Regions from separate parts of the Telluria sp. RT2P19 genome, predicted to be linked through region 1. Evidence: predicted binding sites of a transcription regulator. Region 1 holds the regulator's gene; the other holds the start of a gene.
The links. Region 1 encodes FliA, which starts transcription of late flagellar genes. Its sites were predicted from a motif close to CTAAAGTTTNNNNNNNNNNNGCCGNTA; they were not measured.

Region 1 (7,897 bases):
GCGTGAGCCCATGCCCGGCAGGGCTTGCCATCCCGTCAAAGATTATCGTTTTTACTGGTCCCGACGAAATAGACCATTTTCCCCATCCTTTTCCCCTGATGGTTTCCTAGTGGCATCGTCAATAATGCTTCCTGTCGACTGGCATCGTGCCCGTCATGCAGAACTGAAGCGCGGAGAACTAGATGAAGGTGAAGAAATTTACGGCAGCAACTTCCCGGGATGCCTTGCGCAAGGTGCGCGAAGCCCTTGGACCAGATGCCGTCATCCTCTCCAACCGTCCAGTCGACGGCCAGGTCGAGATCCTGGCGCTCGACAATGACGACGTGGCTTCGCTGGCCGCCCCGGCCGCGGACTCGGAACTGGCCCAGCCGGCGCCGCAACTGCAGCTCGACGCGCCAGCGCTGGCCAGGGCGCCCTTCATGTCGCGCCGCCTGCAGGATACAGCGCCAGCAGCGCCCGGGTTCACCGCAGCGGCCGCTCCAGCCGCCCACGTCGAACCAGCCCCGACCTACGCCGAGCGCCGCGCCCCGGCCCCGGAGCCGACCATCGACATGACCGCCATGACCTCGATGATGAGCGCCGCCATCGCCCAGGCCAAGGAATCGGCGGCCGCCGAAATGAGCGGGATGATGAACGAGATCCGCGCCATGCGCGGCCTGATGGAAACGCAGCTGGCCGAACTGTCGTGGAACGCCACCGCCCAGCGCGAGCCGCACAAGGCGACCGTGCTGCGCGAGATGCTGGCGGCTGGTTTTTCGGCCACCCTGGCGCGCTACATGATCGAGAAAATGCCGGCGGCGAAAGACGCCGCCGACGCCATGCGCTGGGTAAAGACCGTGCTGGCTCGCAACTTGAACACCATCGGCAACGAGGACGCGATGCTCGAGCAGGGCGGCGTGTTCGCCCTGGTCGGCCCGACCGGCGTCGGCAAGACCACCACCACCGCCAAGCTGGCCGCGCGCTGCGTGATGCGCCACGGCCCGGACAAGCTGGCCCTGATCACCACCGATGCCTACCGTATCGGCGGCCACGAGCAGCTGCGCATCTACGGCAAGATCCTGGGCGTGATGGTGCACTCGGTAAAGGACGAAGCCGACCTGCGCATCGCCCTGAAGGAACTGCGCAACAAGCACACCGTGCTGATCGACACCATCGGCATGTCGCAGCGCGACCACATGGTGGCCGAGCAGGTCGCCATGCTGTCGAGCTCGGGCGCCGAAGTGAAGCGCCTGCTGTGCCTGAATTCGACCGCGACCAACGAGACCCTGAACGAAGTGGTGCGCGCCTACCAGGGCAGCGGCCTGCACGGTGCGATCATGACCAAGATGGACGAAGCCGCATCGATCGGCGGCGTGCTCGACATCGTGATCCGCCAGAAGCTGAACCTGCACTACATCTCGAACGGCCAGCGCGTGCCGGAAGACTTGCACGTGGCCGACCGCAACCTGCTGGTGGACTGCGCCTTCCGCAACCGCGGCAACGCGGCCGGCGCGCAGCTTGCCGATACCGACCTGCCGGTGATGATGGCCGCAGCCGCCCAAACCGCCGGCGCACGCGAGGTGAACCTTGGCTAGTTTCGATTTCGACCAGGCCGAAGGCCTGCGCCGCATGCTGCAGGGCCCGCGTCCGCGCGTGGTCACTTTTCTGTCCGCCACGCCCGAGGACGACAAGGGCGCCATGCTGGTCAACCTGGGCGCCTCGCTGGCCCAGACCGGCAACGACGTGCTGATCGTGGACGCCTGCGAAGTCGAATACGGCGTCGCGCGCCGCCTGGGCTTGAACCGCGGCGCATCGCTGCTGCAGGTCGCGCGCCAGGAAAGCGCCCTGAACCAGGTGATCCGCCCGGTGCCGCAGGGCTTCTCGGTGGTGCCGATGGGCGTGCCCGAATCGCACAACGATGCGCGCCGCCTCGGCAAGACCTTCGACGTGCTGGCCACGCAGGCGGCCATCGTGATCGTCGACGCCGAACTCGGCCCGGACGGCGATTTCCCGGTGGCCTCGATGGCCGGTTCCGAGATCGTGGTGCAGGTATCCACCAGCGCCAGCTCGATCACCAGCGCGTATGCGCTGATCAAGCGGCTGTCGATGCACCTGGGCCGGCGCCCGTTCGGCATCCTCGTTACCGGTGCGACAGAGGCAGAGGCCAAGGTGGTATACGATAATATGTCAGCAGCGGCAACACGTTATCTCGCCGTCAAGCTCAGTTTCATGGGCTCGGTGCCGGCCGACGAATACCTGCACCGCGCCGCACGCCTGGGCCGGGCCGTGGTCGACGCCTTCCCGCTGGCCGGCGCCTCGATCGCGTTTCGCCAGCTGGCCGGCAAGTTCGCGCTGCACGCCATGCCGCAGTTCGGCAAGCAGGGCAGTGCGGCCCACTTCGGTTCTTGATCGACAACGCAACGCGCATAGCACAAGCATAGAGAAAAGACGCACACCAGCATGTACACGGTCAAAGGGAAAGCGGACAAGAATTCTTTGCTGACGGAGCATATGCCGTTGGTAAAGCGCCTTGCCCACCACATGAAGGCCAAGCTGCCGCCTTCGGTGGAAGTGGATGACCTGGTGCAAGCCGGCATGATCGGCCTGCTGGACGCGATCAACCGCTACGAAGACAACCACGGTGCGCAGTTCGAGACCTACGCGGTGCTGCGCATCCGCGGCGCCATGCTCGACGAACTGCGCAGCAGCGACTGGATGCCGCGCAGCACGCGCCAGAACATGCGCAAGGTCGAGGGCGCGATGCACGCGCTGCAGCAGCGCCTGGGCCGTCCGCCCAGCGAAACCGAAGTGGCGAAGTCGCTCGATCTGTCGCTCGAGGATTACCAGGAGATGCTGGCCGACTCGGGCGGCCACCAGCTGGTCTATTACGAGGATTTCCGTGATGACGACGGCGACGGCAACTTCCTTGACCGCTATGCGGTGGACGACAGCGATCCGCTGCGCGGCCTGATGGAAACCGACTTCCGCCAGGCGGTGATCGAGGCCATCGACAACCTGCCGCCGCGCGAGAAACTGTTGATGGGCCTGTACTACGAAGAAGAACTGAACCTCAAGGAAATCGGCGCCGTCATGGGCGTCTCCGAATCGCGGGTGTCGCAGCTGCACACCCAGGCCGTTGCGCGCCTGCGCACCACCTTGCGGGAGCATATATGGACTGGGCCAGCGTAATCGGCCTGGTGCTGGCGCTCGCCGGCATCTTCCTCGGCTACACCTTCGACGGCGGCAGGTTCGCATCGCTGATGCAGCCGGCCGCCTTCGCCATTGTCGTCGTCGGCACCTTCGGCGCCGTATTGCTGCAGAGCGAAGCGCGCACCTTCCTGCGCGGCCTCGGCATGCTGCGCTGGGTGTTCAGGCCGCCGAAGAACGGCCGCCTGAAACTGTCGCGCGACATCACGATGTGGAGCCAGTCGGCGCGGCGCGACGGCCTGCTGGCGCTCGAACAATACATGAACAAGGCCGACCCGTTCGTCGCCAAGGGCTTGCGCCTGGTGGTCGACGGCATCGGGCCGGATAAACTGCGCAGCCTGCTCGAACACGAGATCAACGGCTACGAATTCGCCCAGAGACAGGCGGCGCGCATCTGGGAATCGGCGGCTGGCTATGCGCCGACGATCGGCATCCTGGGCGCCGTGCTGGGCCTGATCCAGGTGATGGAAAACCTGTCCGACCCGGCGCGCCTGGGTTCCGGCATCGCGGTCGCATTCGTCTCGACCGTGTACGGGGTCGGCCTGGCCAACCTGTTCTTCTTCCCGGTGGGCACCAAACTCAAGGCCATCGTCAACGACCGCGTCTCGCAATACGAGATCCTGGCCGAAGTCTTCGCCGACCTCGCCAGCGGCGACCATGGCCGCGTGGTCGACGAGCGCGTCGCCAGCCTGCTGGCGCGCCACTGACGCGAACGGTCATGGCCCGCAAGCGCTACGACGACGACGTCCCGCAAGAGCACCACGAGCGCTGGCTGATCTCGTACGCCGACCTGATCACGCTGCTGTTCGCCTTCTTCGTGGTGATGTACGCGATTTCCATCGTCAACGAGGGCAAGTACCAGGTGCTGTCCGACGCCCTGGGCGACGCCTTCGGCGGCCGCGGCGCGGCCACGCAGGTCAGCACCAATGTCGAGCCGGTGCTGCCGCTGTCGCACATCATCAACCGCAAGCGCAACGAAGCCGCGCGGCGCGAGCAGGAGCGCATGGGCGTGATGGCGCGCGAGCTGTCGGCGACCCTGCTGCCGCTGGTGAAGTCGGGCCAGGTACGGGTAACGCAGAATGCGCGCGGCATCAGCGTCGAGATCAATGCCAGCGTGCTGTTCGAGCAGGGCCAGGCCGTGCTCGACCCCGAGGCGCGCGAAGTGCTGGGCGCGGTGGCCGGCCTGCTCAAGGACGACACCCACCGCATCGAGGTCGAGGGCCATACCGACGACTTGCCGATCGCGAGCGCGATCTATCCGTCGAACTGGGAGCTGTCGACCGCGCGCGCCTCGAGCGTGGTGCGGCTGTTCATCGACAACGGCCTGCCGGCCGCGCGCTTGTCGGCGATCGGCTTTGCCGACACGCGGCCGGTGGCGCCGAACACGGACCCGGCCGGCCAGACGCGCAACCGGCGGGTGGCGGTAACCATCCTGGCGGCCTTGCCTGAAACAGGCGGTAACATACTGCCCTGAACCGGTTAGGCGAGTCGTGTCATAATCGTATTGCGCTCGCCGCGAAGGCGTTCGCTCGATCAAACCATATGGCCCCGTGTCCGAAGGAGTGAAGATGCATGTCAAACGAAGCATGCCGGCGACCGTGCTGGCAACGCTGCTGGCGCTGGGCGGCGTGGTCGGCGTCGTCAAGGCGGTGGAGGCCAAGGTGAACGTGCATCACCGGCTCGAGGTCGAGACCGGTTCGACGTCGGTCAAGGTACGCGTGCTGATCGAGAACCGCAGTGACCAGTCGGTGTGGATCCCGCGCGAGATCGCCCTCGGCGACGACCTGACCGCCCCGCGCTTCAGCCTGCGCACGCCGGCCGAAGAAGTGGCCTATACCGGCCGCATGGTCAAGCGCGCCGCGCCGGGCCTGGCCGATTACCTCGAGGTCAAGCCGCAGACCACCCACCTGAACACGATCGACATCACCCAGGCGTACGCGTTCAAGCCGGGGCAGCACAGCTACGAGATCCGCTATGCGGGGCCGTGGCTGGCCAATCCGGGCAAGCTCGATGCGGCGAGTATCAAGAGCAGTCCGGCGATTCCGGTGAAGTTTTCGTTTACGCAGCGGTAGGGCGCCTGCTTGCCTTAACGCCGACCCGAACCGTGCGCCAGACGAACCGTCGGCAGACGAATTGTGGCTAGACGCATTGTGGGGTGGACGGTTCGCCGTCCACCCCACTTAGTTTAAGGGCGGCTGTAGGGTGGACGGCTCGCCGTCCACGCGTTCAGATCGCGGTTGCGTTGTGATGCATGCGGTGGTTGGACGCGTGGACGGCAGAGCCGTCCACCCCACTTAGTGCAAGGGCGGCTGTGGGGTGGACGGCAGAGCCATCCACCCCACTTTGTGTAAGGGCGGCTGTAGGGTGGACGGCTTGCCGTCCACGCGTTCAAATCGCGGTTGCGTTGTGATGCATGCAGTGGTTGGACGCGTGGACGGCAGAGCCGTCCACCCCACTTTGTGCAAGGGCGGCTGTAGGGTGGACGGCTCGCCGTCCACGCGTTCAGATCGCGGTTGCGTTGTGATGCATGCAGTGGTTGGACGCGTGGACGGCAGAGCCGTCCACCCCACTTTAATGCAAGGGCGGCTGTAGGATGGATGGCAGGGCCATCCACCCCATTTAGGGTAAGGGCGGCTGTAGGGTGGACGGCTCGCCGTCCACGCGTCCAACCACCCCACGATGTATCGCACATGCGGCGCCCGACCATCATTGCTGCGGTGGCGTGTTCTCGCCAAAATACTCATGTGAATCGGCGTTATTGATCGCCCGGTCCGGCGCCGAGCGGGCCAGTTCGGCGGCGCCGGCCTGGCCGTACACATGGTCATCGGTCGCCGCCACCACCTCGAAATGGCTGAGCTCATGCAGCAGCGTGCCGCCGCGTGAATCGGTGCCGGTCACGGCCGCGGCCCAGAACGCCTTGCACACCCATACGGTATATGGCCGCGCCGGATACACATACGCAAAATACGGCTCATTGCAATCGCAATCGATCTTGACCGGCTTGTTCTCGAAAGCGTCCTTGATCGCCGTGAAATTGCTGGTGACCCTGGCGCCGCGCGCCGCGTCCGGCGCCCCGAACCAGGTCGTATAGCGTTCGCCATACCCCTTGCCCGACGTGAGATAAGCATGGCCGCCGGCCGCCATCGCCCGCCCCGCAGCCATCGCCGTCCCCAGGTGTTCCTGCTGGGCGTTCGAGCAGTTGGCATAGTGAAGGCCGGGCTGGCCAGGCTCCGGCGCCACGGCCGCGATCCTGCTGCCGCGCGGCAGGGGGCCATTGACCCAGATGTTCACCGGTGTCGATACCAGTTCACCCGCCACCGGCTGCAGCGCGGCGCCCGGCGCGGGCATGGCGGCGCTGCGGTAGCGGATCGTGTAGCTGCCGGTCACGCTCATCTCGTACAAGCGGGACAGCTCGACCGTCTCGCTGAGCGAGGCGCCCGGATCGAGCCGCACATAGTCCGCCGGCCCCGGCGGCGCGCGCTTGATGCGCCGGCCGAGATAGCGCACCGGCTGGCCGTCGCGGCGCACCTCGAACAGGGGCGACTCCACCCCGTCGAGCGGCGTGCGCCAGCGCAGCAGGTGCTGGGAGGTGGCCGATGTATTGGTCATGACGACGCGCACGAGCACATCGCCGCCGCGGTCGACTGTCGGCTGCAGCGGGGTCAGTATCACCGCGACGGTGGCGACGGCGCTGGCTGACATGGCGCAGCCGAGTACCGCGGTGGCGATCTGTAACGGAAGAGGGGATAGCGTCACGATGGGCTCCTTGAAATGTGTCCATCAAACACTTTCCCTCTGATATTTGTGGCGAACTTTGTGCTATTGCAAGACCGGATGGCGCTGGACTTGCGCACGCTTCATCGGAAGGTGAATGGTGCGCCGGCCATACCCGATCACCCGTGGATGCATGTCAACAGATACGCCCGGCAACTGCTAGACTGTCTCCTGAATTTAACTCTGCAACAACCTTATACAGAAAGCAGCAACGTGGACGATCTGATCAGAACCGGCATCGCAGGACTCGATGAAATCCTCCTGGGTGGCATTCCGCGCCATAACAACCTGATCGTCGAAGGCCCGCCGGGCTCGGGCAAGACGACACTCGGCCTCGGTTTCATCCACGCGGGCGCCGCGCAATATGACGAGCCTGGCGTGATCGTGTCGTTCGAGCTCGATTCGGCCAAGCTGCTGCGCGATGCCGCGGGCTTCGACTGGGACCTGCAGGCGCAGATCGACGCCGGAAAGGTCAAGATCATCCAGACCAGCCCTGCCGTGCTGCTGTCCGAGTTCCGCAACGGCGACGGCGTGTTCGCCGATGCGCTGCGCGGCATGGGCGCCAAGCGGCTGCTGGTCGACGGCCTGACACCGATGCGCCTGTACGCCGAGGTGCATGACCTGCCGTTCCGCGAGGACGTCCACGTCCTGATCGAAGGCCTCAACCGGCTCGGCGTGACCACCATGGTCACGGCCGAACGCGACGAGTCGCTGGCGACGCCCGCGCACGAACGCTTCGTGTTCGATACGATCATCGAACTGAGCCGGGCCGAGCACAAGCGCCGGGTCGAGCGGCGCCTGACGGTGGCCAAGTCGCGCGGGCAGGATTTCATCGGCGGCAGCCACACCATGCGCATCGAGGCGCACCAGGGCGTGCATGTGTACCGGCGCGCGCAGTCGCGCCCCAAGCTGCTGGACGACCAGCCGACCTCGGAAC
Region 2 (7,897 bases), on a different contig from region 1:
GCTACTGGTCGACAAGATGCTGCGCCGCGAGGGCGAGGAAGTGGCGCCCGGACTGGTGCTGGAACGCCTGACGCCGAAGGCCGCCGTGATGAATTACCGTGGCACCCGCTACCGTGTCGCTTACTGACCGCGGCCCAGGCCCGGTGCTGGGCGTGGTGGGCTGGTCCGGCAGCGGCAAGACCACCCTGCTGGAACAGCTGGTTGCGCGCCTGGCCCAGGATGGCTTGCGGGTGAATATCGTCAAGCACAGCCACCACGATATCGAGCTCGAGCCGCCGCGCAAGGACAGCGCGCGCCTGCGCCTCGCGGGGGCGGCCGAGGTGATGATCGCCTCGCCTTACCGCTTCGCCGTCATGCGCGAGTTGCGCAGTGAGCCGGAGCCGGCGCTGGACGAATTGCTGGCGCGGCTGTCGCCGGCCGACCTGACCCTGGTCGAGGGCTATAAATGGGAAGCCTTGCCGAAGCTCGAGGTGCACCGCCCATCGCTGGGAAAGCCGGCGCTGTTCCGCGACGATGCGTCGATCGTGGCCGTGGTGTCGGACGTGGCGCGCCCCGGCGACGTACATGACGGTCTCGCCTGGCTGGACTTGAACGGCCTGGACCAGGTAGTGGACTGGCTATGCGCCTGGTTAAAAAATCGGCCTCAAGTTTTGGTCGGTGGGGTCGTTAAAGACTGACAAGTCTTTTTCTGGAGAGGTAAATGGACGTTACGAATATTGCCAAGCTCGCCACCAGCATGGCCGAGACCGGTGTCCGTCAAGAAGTAGGCGTAACGATGCTCAAGAAAGCCTTGGACATCCAGGCCAATTCGGCGGCCCAGCTGATCCAGTCGGTGCCACAACCGCAGAACCTGCCGCCACACTTGGGCAATACGATCAATACCAAGGCCTGAACGACGTCGACGATCTTCAGTTACAGGAGGCCGGCACGAACTTACGTTCGAAAGCCGGATCGAAGATCACGTGAGATTGCGTCTCGCCTTGGTCTCGCCTTGTTAACCCGGCCGCGAAGCCGGGTTTTTGCATTGGTCAGCGCTCAATGGAAGGCGCGCAGGATGCGTGCTTCGCCGGACATGTCCCGGTAGCGGTCATTGGCCGCGCGGGTGGCGGCCATCATGCGTTCGAGTTGGGCGTCCTCGAAGCGGGACAGTTCCTCGTTCGCCGCTTCCAGGGCGAGCGACAGCTTGGCGCGCGCGTTCTGGTACAGCGCACTGGAGTAGTGATCAGTGTTCTTGAGGAGCTCTTCCGCGTTTTCGATCACGAGGCGCAGGTCGCCGATCAATTGCTCCTGCGTTTGAGCACGGTGTTCCGGGGTTTCCATCGCCTTCACCTCTAAGCCGTATGTGTGACGTCTTAAAATATAAACAAGGAAGCCCCGCTCTGTTTGTTAGTGCGCAAACATAAGGCGCCGTTCCAGCGCCCGGTTTTTTCACACCAGAGCGCCCGAGTTCCGGGCGCCAGACAGCTTATTGCACGGTGATGCGCAGATCGCCGACCGAGACGGTCTGGCCGCTGCGGATCTTGGCCGTCTTGCGCAGCTCCTGTTTACCATCGACCGACACCGCGCCGCTGGCGACCATGTTCTTGCCCGCGCCGCCGCTGTCGACCAGGCCGACCAGCTTCAGCAACTGGTTGACCTCGACGAATTCTGATGTCAAATCGAAAACTATTTTTTGCATTCTATCCTCGGGATGGTAAAGGCGGTGTACGATTGATGAGGCCACTTAATATGGGCGCAGGATCGGCGGCAAGCCGCCAACCTGGCGGCTCTTCGTGCGAGTCACGGCGTCCCCGAGTCGATTCACACCGTTCCGACGTTCGACTTGCACCGTATCGGCATCCATTCACGCCGGATCTGGACGGGTCATGTCAATCGGCACGATCCACTGGTCGAACTGCTGTTCATCGACGAAGCCGCTTTGCAGGGCGGCCTGGCGCAGGGTCAGGCCGTCCGTGGATGCCTTCTTGGCGATCTGCGCGGCGCGATCATACCCGATGTGCGGCGCCAATGCAGTCACCAGCATCAGCGATTTTTCCATCAGCTCGCCGATGCGGGCGCGGTTCGGCTCGATGCCCTGGGCGCAATGCTCGTCGAAGGAGCGCATGCCGTCGGCCAGCAGGCGAGCACTTTGCAGGAAATTGTGCGCGATCATGGGCTTGAACACATTGAGCTCGAAATTGCCCTGCGAGCCGCCGACCGTGATGGCGACGTCGTTGCCGAACACCTGGCAGCACAGCATGGTCAGTGCCTCGCACTGGGTCGGATTGACCTTGCCCGGCATGATCGAGCTGCCCGGCTCGTTCTCGGGGATGGTGATTTCGCCCAGGCCGGAGCGCGGGCCGGACGCCATCCAGCGCACGTCGTTGGCGATCTTCATGAGCGCCGTGGCCAGCGTCTTGAAGGCGCCGTGGGCGGCGACCATGGCGTCGTGGCCGGCCAGGGCCATGAACTTGTTCGGCGCCGTCTTGAACGACAGGCCGGTGCGCGAGCCGAGCTCGGCCGCGATGCGCGGGGCGAATTCGGGGTGGGCGTTCAGGCCGGTGCCCACGGCGGTGCCGCCGGCGGCCAGCAGCAGCAGGCCGGGCAGGGCCGACTTGAGCTGCTGCTCGGAGTACTCGAGCTGGGCCACGTAGCCGGAGAACTCCTGGCCCAGGGTGAGTGGCGTCGCATCTTGCAAATGGGTGCGGCCGATCTTGACGATCGGTTCGAAGTCGCGCGACTTGCGCAGCAGGGTGCCGCGCAGCTGGGCCAGCGCCGGCAGGACTTCCTTGGCCAGCGCCCAGGCGGCGGCCACGTGCATGGCGGTCGGGAAGATGTCGTTCGACGACTGGCCCATATTGACATGGTCGTTCGGGTGCAGCATGCGGGCTTCGCCGCGTTCGCCGCCCAGCAGTTCGGAGCCGCGGTTGGCCAGCACTTCGTTCATGTTCATATTGCTCTGGGTGCCCGAGCCGGTCTGCCAGACGGCGAGCGGGAACTCGGCCGGGTGCTGGCCTTCGAGCACTTCGTCGGCAGCCCGGATGATGGCGTCGGCCTTGTCGCCGGGGAGCTTGCCGAGCGAGCGGTTGACCGCGGCAGCGGCGCGCTTGACCTGAGCCAGCGCCGCGACCAGCTCGGGCGCCATGCGCTCGCTCGAGATGTGGAAGTGGTGGAGCGAGCGCTGGGTCTGCGCACCCCATAGGCGATCGGCTGGCACCTCGATCGGGCCAAAGCTGTCCTTCTCAATCCTGTTTTCCATAGACATTCCTGTTATGCAAGGGGATGGGATTAAAGAGTTTATCGCAATGTCCGTTAATTACGCTTGGGCTCCACTCTTGTTATTCCTTATGGCTAGCCGCCTCCCCCTGATCATTACTTGTGCGCTGCTGTCCGGCACGGCCGGCGCAGCCGAACTGGGCGATTCGCAAGTCCGTTCGTATATCGGCCAGAAACTCGTGGCCGATATCGAATTGACCATGCTCGATGCGCCTTCGGTCCCGGTGCAGGCGCGGCTGGCGGACCCGAACGTCTACCGCGGCGCCAATATCGGCATGCCGCAGGTGCTGTCGACCCTGAACATGACTGTGACGCAGCGCGAAGGCCGCCAGTTCCTGCACGTGACGTCGCTCGCGCCGGTTGAATCAAGCCGGCTGCATTTGTACCTGGAACTGGCCGATGGCGGCCAGCGCAATGTCCGGCTGGTGACCTTGTCGATGTCGCCGAACCCGAATCCGCCGCCACCTGCACCGGTCAGGATTCCGGCGCCGGTGGTGGCGGAGGCGCCTGCACCTGCGCCTGCACCCGTCGCGCCGGTCGTGGCGAAACCGCCTCGGCCGCGCGCCGTGCCGCCACCCAGGCCGGCCGCCGCGAAGGTCGAGCCAGCGCCGAAGCCGGAACCGGCGGCAGCGCCGAAGCCGCCATCGAAACCGGAGCCGATGCCCGAGCCGAAGCGGGAAGCGCCGCCCGTACCGGTAGTAGCGCCGAAGCCGGCGCCCGCGGCGTCGCCGAAACCTGTGCCCGCGGAGTCGCCGCAGGCGGCCCCGGCGGCGGCCGCCTGCGCGCCGGCGATGAGCGTCGACCGCTCGACGGTATGCGCCGCGCTCGACTACAAGAATGCCCAGCTGCGCGAACAGATCGGCCAGCTGGAAGACAAGGTGAGGGTATTGCAGGTGGCGCTGGGCGCCAGTCCAGCCGCCGTCAGCAGGCCCAAGCCGGTCGATCCGGACAAGCCGCATCGGCCAGGGCGCCGTCCGGCGCCGGCGCCCGAGGCGTCCACGCCCTGGGGCTGGATCGCCGGCGGCCTTGGCGCCGTGCTGGTGCTGGCCGCTGGTGCGCTCGTGCTGCTGCGGCGCCGCAAGCGGGCAGGGCAGATCCAAGCGATGCCCGGCGTTCCCCTGATGGCCCGCCTGCGCCAGCGCCTCGCACGCAAGAAAGGCGGCATGAACGCGGCCCGGGGGGCGGTCGAGCCAAAGCTCGACGACACTGAGCAGCAAGTGTCTACGCAAGTTTGATTTTGCGTTATACTGGTCTTGTGATCGACGAGGTCACAGACGGCGCAGGGTCTGGCGCAGCCACCATCGATAGCGTGGCGCGGACAGCAGACTGACGTTGATGAAACGCCTGTGACTGGAAGCAGTCCATTTGCCTACAGCGGCAGTGGACGCCGGGAGCAACCGGCAAGAGGCGACGCCAGCAGATAGCTGGGGTTCGTCCTCCACCCAATTCGCGGCCCAGCCCATGGCTTGGCGGCAGCAAGAGCGCCCGATGGGCGCTTTTTCATTGGCGCTGTACTCGCTATCTGTGGATGAGCATTGACTGCTGAGGTGAGCCGATCGGCGATCCGGCTCCTGTCGTCTTCCCGTCGAGAAATTGCTGCCTAGCGCACTCGGAGTCATCAACAGCTAACGGGTACAGCGCCAACAAAAAAGGCACCCGCAGGTGCCTTCGTTCGATTCGCCGGGAATCAATGCGCGTGCAACGCGCGGTCCAGCTGGCAAGGTTCGGTCACGTCGCGGATCGCGCGGTCATTGGCCATCAGCTCCTTGAGCAGGTCGATCTTGCGCAGGCGCTGGGCGCCTTCCAGGGCCGGCACGCCGGCGGCGGCGCTGCGTGCTTCGACCTTGGCTTCCACGTTCAGGCTGGCGAACTCATTCCAGTCTCCCGCCCTGGCGGCATCCGACATCTGACGAGTCAGGCCGGCGAGGCTTTCGTACATCGCGAGGACTTCGTTTGCGTTCATATTGCCACCAAAACAAGGGAGCTCCGGCCGGATTACCGGTTGTCTGGTTCTTTTACGGCAGGAGTTTTGGGAACTTTAGGGCGTTTTCGAAAATTCTTTGAACTTTTTTACGGAACTGCCGAGCTTGCCCAAGGACCCGGGGCGGTGCACGCCGAACCAGAGACCTTGGACCGCCACATCGCCAGGCTTGGCCCGCCGGCCCCGTTTGCGGCAGCGCCGTCCGTCGCGGGCTGGCATACTGTCGCCATGAACCATGACGACCAACACGACGAAAAGCACGACGACATTGCGCGCCGCACGCTCGCGCACTACGAGCGCAATGCCGACTCCTTTTTCGCCGGCACGATCGACCACGACGTCAGCCAGAACGTCGCGGCCCTGCTGGAGGCGATCGAGGCGCCGAGCCCCTACACCATCCTCGACCTGGGCTGCGGCCCGGGGCGCGACCTGAACACCTTCAGTGCGCTCGGCCATCGCGCCATCGGCGTCGACGGCAGCGAACGTTTTGTCGCCATGGCGCGCGACTACAGCGGCTGCGAAGTCTGGCACCAGGATTTCCTGCACCTCGACTTGCCGCCGGCGATGTTCGATGGCATTTTTGCCAATGCGGTGCTGTTCCATGTGCCCAGCGCCGCCTTGCCGCAAGTGCTGGCGCAATTGTTTGCCGGGCTCAAGCCCGGTGGCGTGCTGTTCAGTTCCAACCCACGCGGCGACAACCAGGAGGGCTGGAACGGTCCGCGCTACGGCAGTTACTACGATTACACCACCTGGGAGCGTTACCTGCTCGCGGCTGGCTTCATCGCACTCCATCATTACTACCGTCCGCCGGGCCTGCCGCGCGACCAGCAGCCCTGGCTTGCCAGTGTCTGGCGCAAGCCTGTCTGTTAAGCGCCGAACAGAACCGCCAGGTAGTTACTCCTACTATCACGGCTCATCCACGTCAAAGGCAGGGAGATTGCAATGAACAAGGATCAAGTCAAAGGCAAGGCGAAGGAAGTCGGCGGCAAGGTGCAGCAGAAGGTCGGCGAAGCCGTCGGCAGCCGCCAGCAGCAGAGCGGAGGCCTGTCGAACCAGGCCGAAGGCAAGGTCCAGAAGAAGGTTGGCGATGTGAAAGAAATTGCCAAAGGCAACCGCTAATCTGCCTTGCATCCCAAAACAAAGCCGCGCAGTCGCGCGGCTTTGTTTTGGGCGCTGTTCGCGTTAGTTATGCGAACCTTTCTTTCGCGCCGCTCTCAGCCACTGTCGAGTTAACTCATCAGGTGTACCGCTCAGCTCGATTCCACGCCTTTCGCCGGTCTGTCCCCTAGTACGTCCTCGATGTAGAGCATCTTGACCAGCACCGACAGCACGGCGGCCAGCGGCGTCGCCAGCGCCACGCCGGCAAAGCCGAACAGCGTGCCGAAGATCAGCTGCATGACGATTACCAGCGCGGGCGGCAGCTCGATCGCCTTGGCCTCGATCATCGGCTGCAGCACATAACCTTCGAGCATATTGATCGCCCCGAACAGCAGCAGCGCATACAGCGCCATGTCCGGACTGATCGACAGCGCCAGCAGTACCGCCGGAATGCCGGCCATGATCGGGCCCAGATAAGGAATGAAGTCGAGCAGGCCCGCAATAATCCCCAGGATCAGCGCCAGCGGTACGCCGAGCAGGCTGAGCCCGATCGCCGTGGTGGTGCCGACAATCAGCATCGACAATGCCTTGCCGAGCAGCCAGCTCGACAGCGTGTCGCTCATCTCGTCGATCACCTCGCGCGCACGGCCGCGCCTGGACTGCGGGATCAGGCGGACGAAGCCGCCCGTGTACACGCCCGGGGTTGCGGCAAAGTAGATGCCGACAAAAATGATGATCACCACATTGCCGAGCGCGCCGAGCACGCCGCTGAAGAACAGGCCGGCGTTCGGTACCATCGAACTCATTTGCTTGGTCATTTCTTCAGTCGACGGCAAATCCGCCACCAGGCGCTTGATCAGGGGATGTTGTTCGACCTCGCCTTGCAAGCGTTCGACGGCAGCGGGGATTTCTTTCGCCAATTGGGTCGACTGCTCGGAAATCTGAGGCGCCATGGCCCAGCCGCCCAGGCCAATGATGGCAGTCAGCAGCAACACGACGATGCCGAGCGCCAGTTGGCGCTTGATCCCAAAGCGCCGATGCATGATCTCGCTCAATTTGTAGAGCAGGATCGCAAACAGGATGCAGGCGAATACGAGCAGCAGGGCATCGGCAGCCAGCACGACGGCGGCCAGGCCCAGCACGAACAGGACGGCGATGCCGTTGACGAGGGTGACGCGGCGCGCCAGGCGGCGCTGGGTTTGCGGCGCTTCGTGCGCCGCTTCGGGTGGGGGGATATTTTTGTTATGCATGGGGCTTTCTCTTCTCGAGCGGCAAGTCGCGTTGAAAAAAGATTAGCAGTTGATCCATCTAAATGTCGCGCGACTGTGCCGGAATGGCTGTGTGCGTGCGCGAACAGATGAGCAGCACCCGGGAGCGTATTCTGTACTCATCGCATGGCCATACCGGCATGTCTTACTCAAAGGAGAACACCATGAACAAGGACCAAGTCGAAGGCAAACTGAAAGACATCGGTGGCAAGATCCAGGAAGGCGCCGGCAAGGCGGTCGGCAGCACCGAGCAGCAGGCCAAGGGCCTGGCCAACCAGGCCGAAGGCAAGACCCA

Region 2: a site for FliA is predicted at 5,271-5,297, ahead of AC56KW_RS01380 (flagellar protein FliT). Genes of this name have one in related genera too.

Annotation. Positions count from the first base shown of each region.
Region 1 covers NZ_JCASIL010000012.1:77,713-85,609, forward strand. The annotation lists gene flhF (flagellar biosynthesis GTPase FlhF) at 183-1,574, shown strand; gene AC56KW_RS15860 (MinD/ParA family ATP-binding protein) at 1,567-2,388, shown strand; gene AC56KW_RS15865 (RNA polymerase sigma factor FliA) at 2,440-3,168, shown strand; gene AC56KW_RS15870 (flagellar motor protein) at 3,150-3,893, shown strand; gene motD (flagellar motor protein MotD) at 3,905-4,660, shown strand; gene AC56KW_RS15880 (hypothetical protein) at 4,755-5,258, shown strand; gene AC56KW_RS15885 (M35 family metalloendopeptidase) at 5,893-6,942, opposite strand; gene AC56KW_RS15890 (ATPase domain-containing protein) at 7,174-7,897, shown strand, end outside.
Region 2 covers NZ_JCASIL010000001.1:323,405-331,301, forward strand. The annotation lists gene AC56KW_RS01345 (general secretion pathway protein GspB) at 1-127, shown strand, start outside; gene mobB (molybdopterin-guanine dinucleotide biosynthesis protein B) at 99-677, shown strand; gene AC56KW_RS01355 (YjfB family protein) at 701-892, shown strand; gene AC56KW_RS01360 (DUF883 family protein) at 1,036-1,320, opposite strand; gene AC56KW_RS01365 (RNA-binding S4 domain-containing protein) at 1,466-1,678, opposite strand; gene fumC (class II fumarate hydratase) at 1,844-3,238, opposite strand; gene AC56KW_RS01375 (type IV pilus assembly protein FimV) at 3,327-4,490, shown strand; gene AC56KW_RS01380 (flagellar protein FliT) at 4,943-5,218, opposite strand; gene AC56KW_RS01385 (class I SAM-dependent methyltransferase) at 5,465-6,106, shown strand; gene AC56KW_RS01390 (CsbD family protein) at 6,179-6,355, shown strand; gene AC56KW_RS01395 (AI-2E family transporter) at 6,487-7,584, opposite strand; gene AC56KW_RS01400 (CsbD family protein) at 7,767-7,897, shown strand, end outside.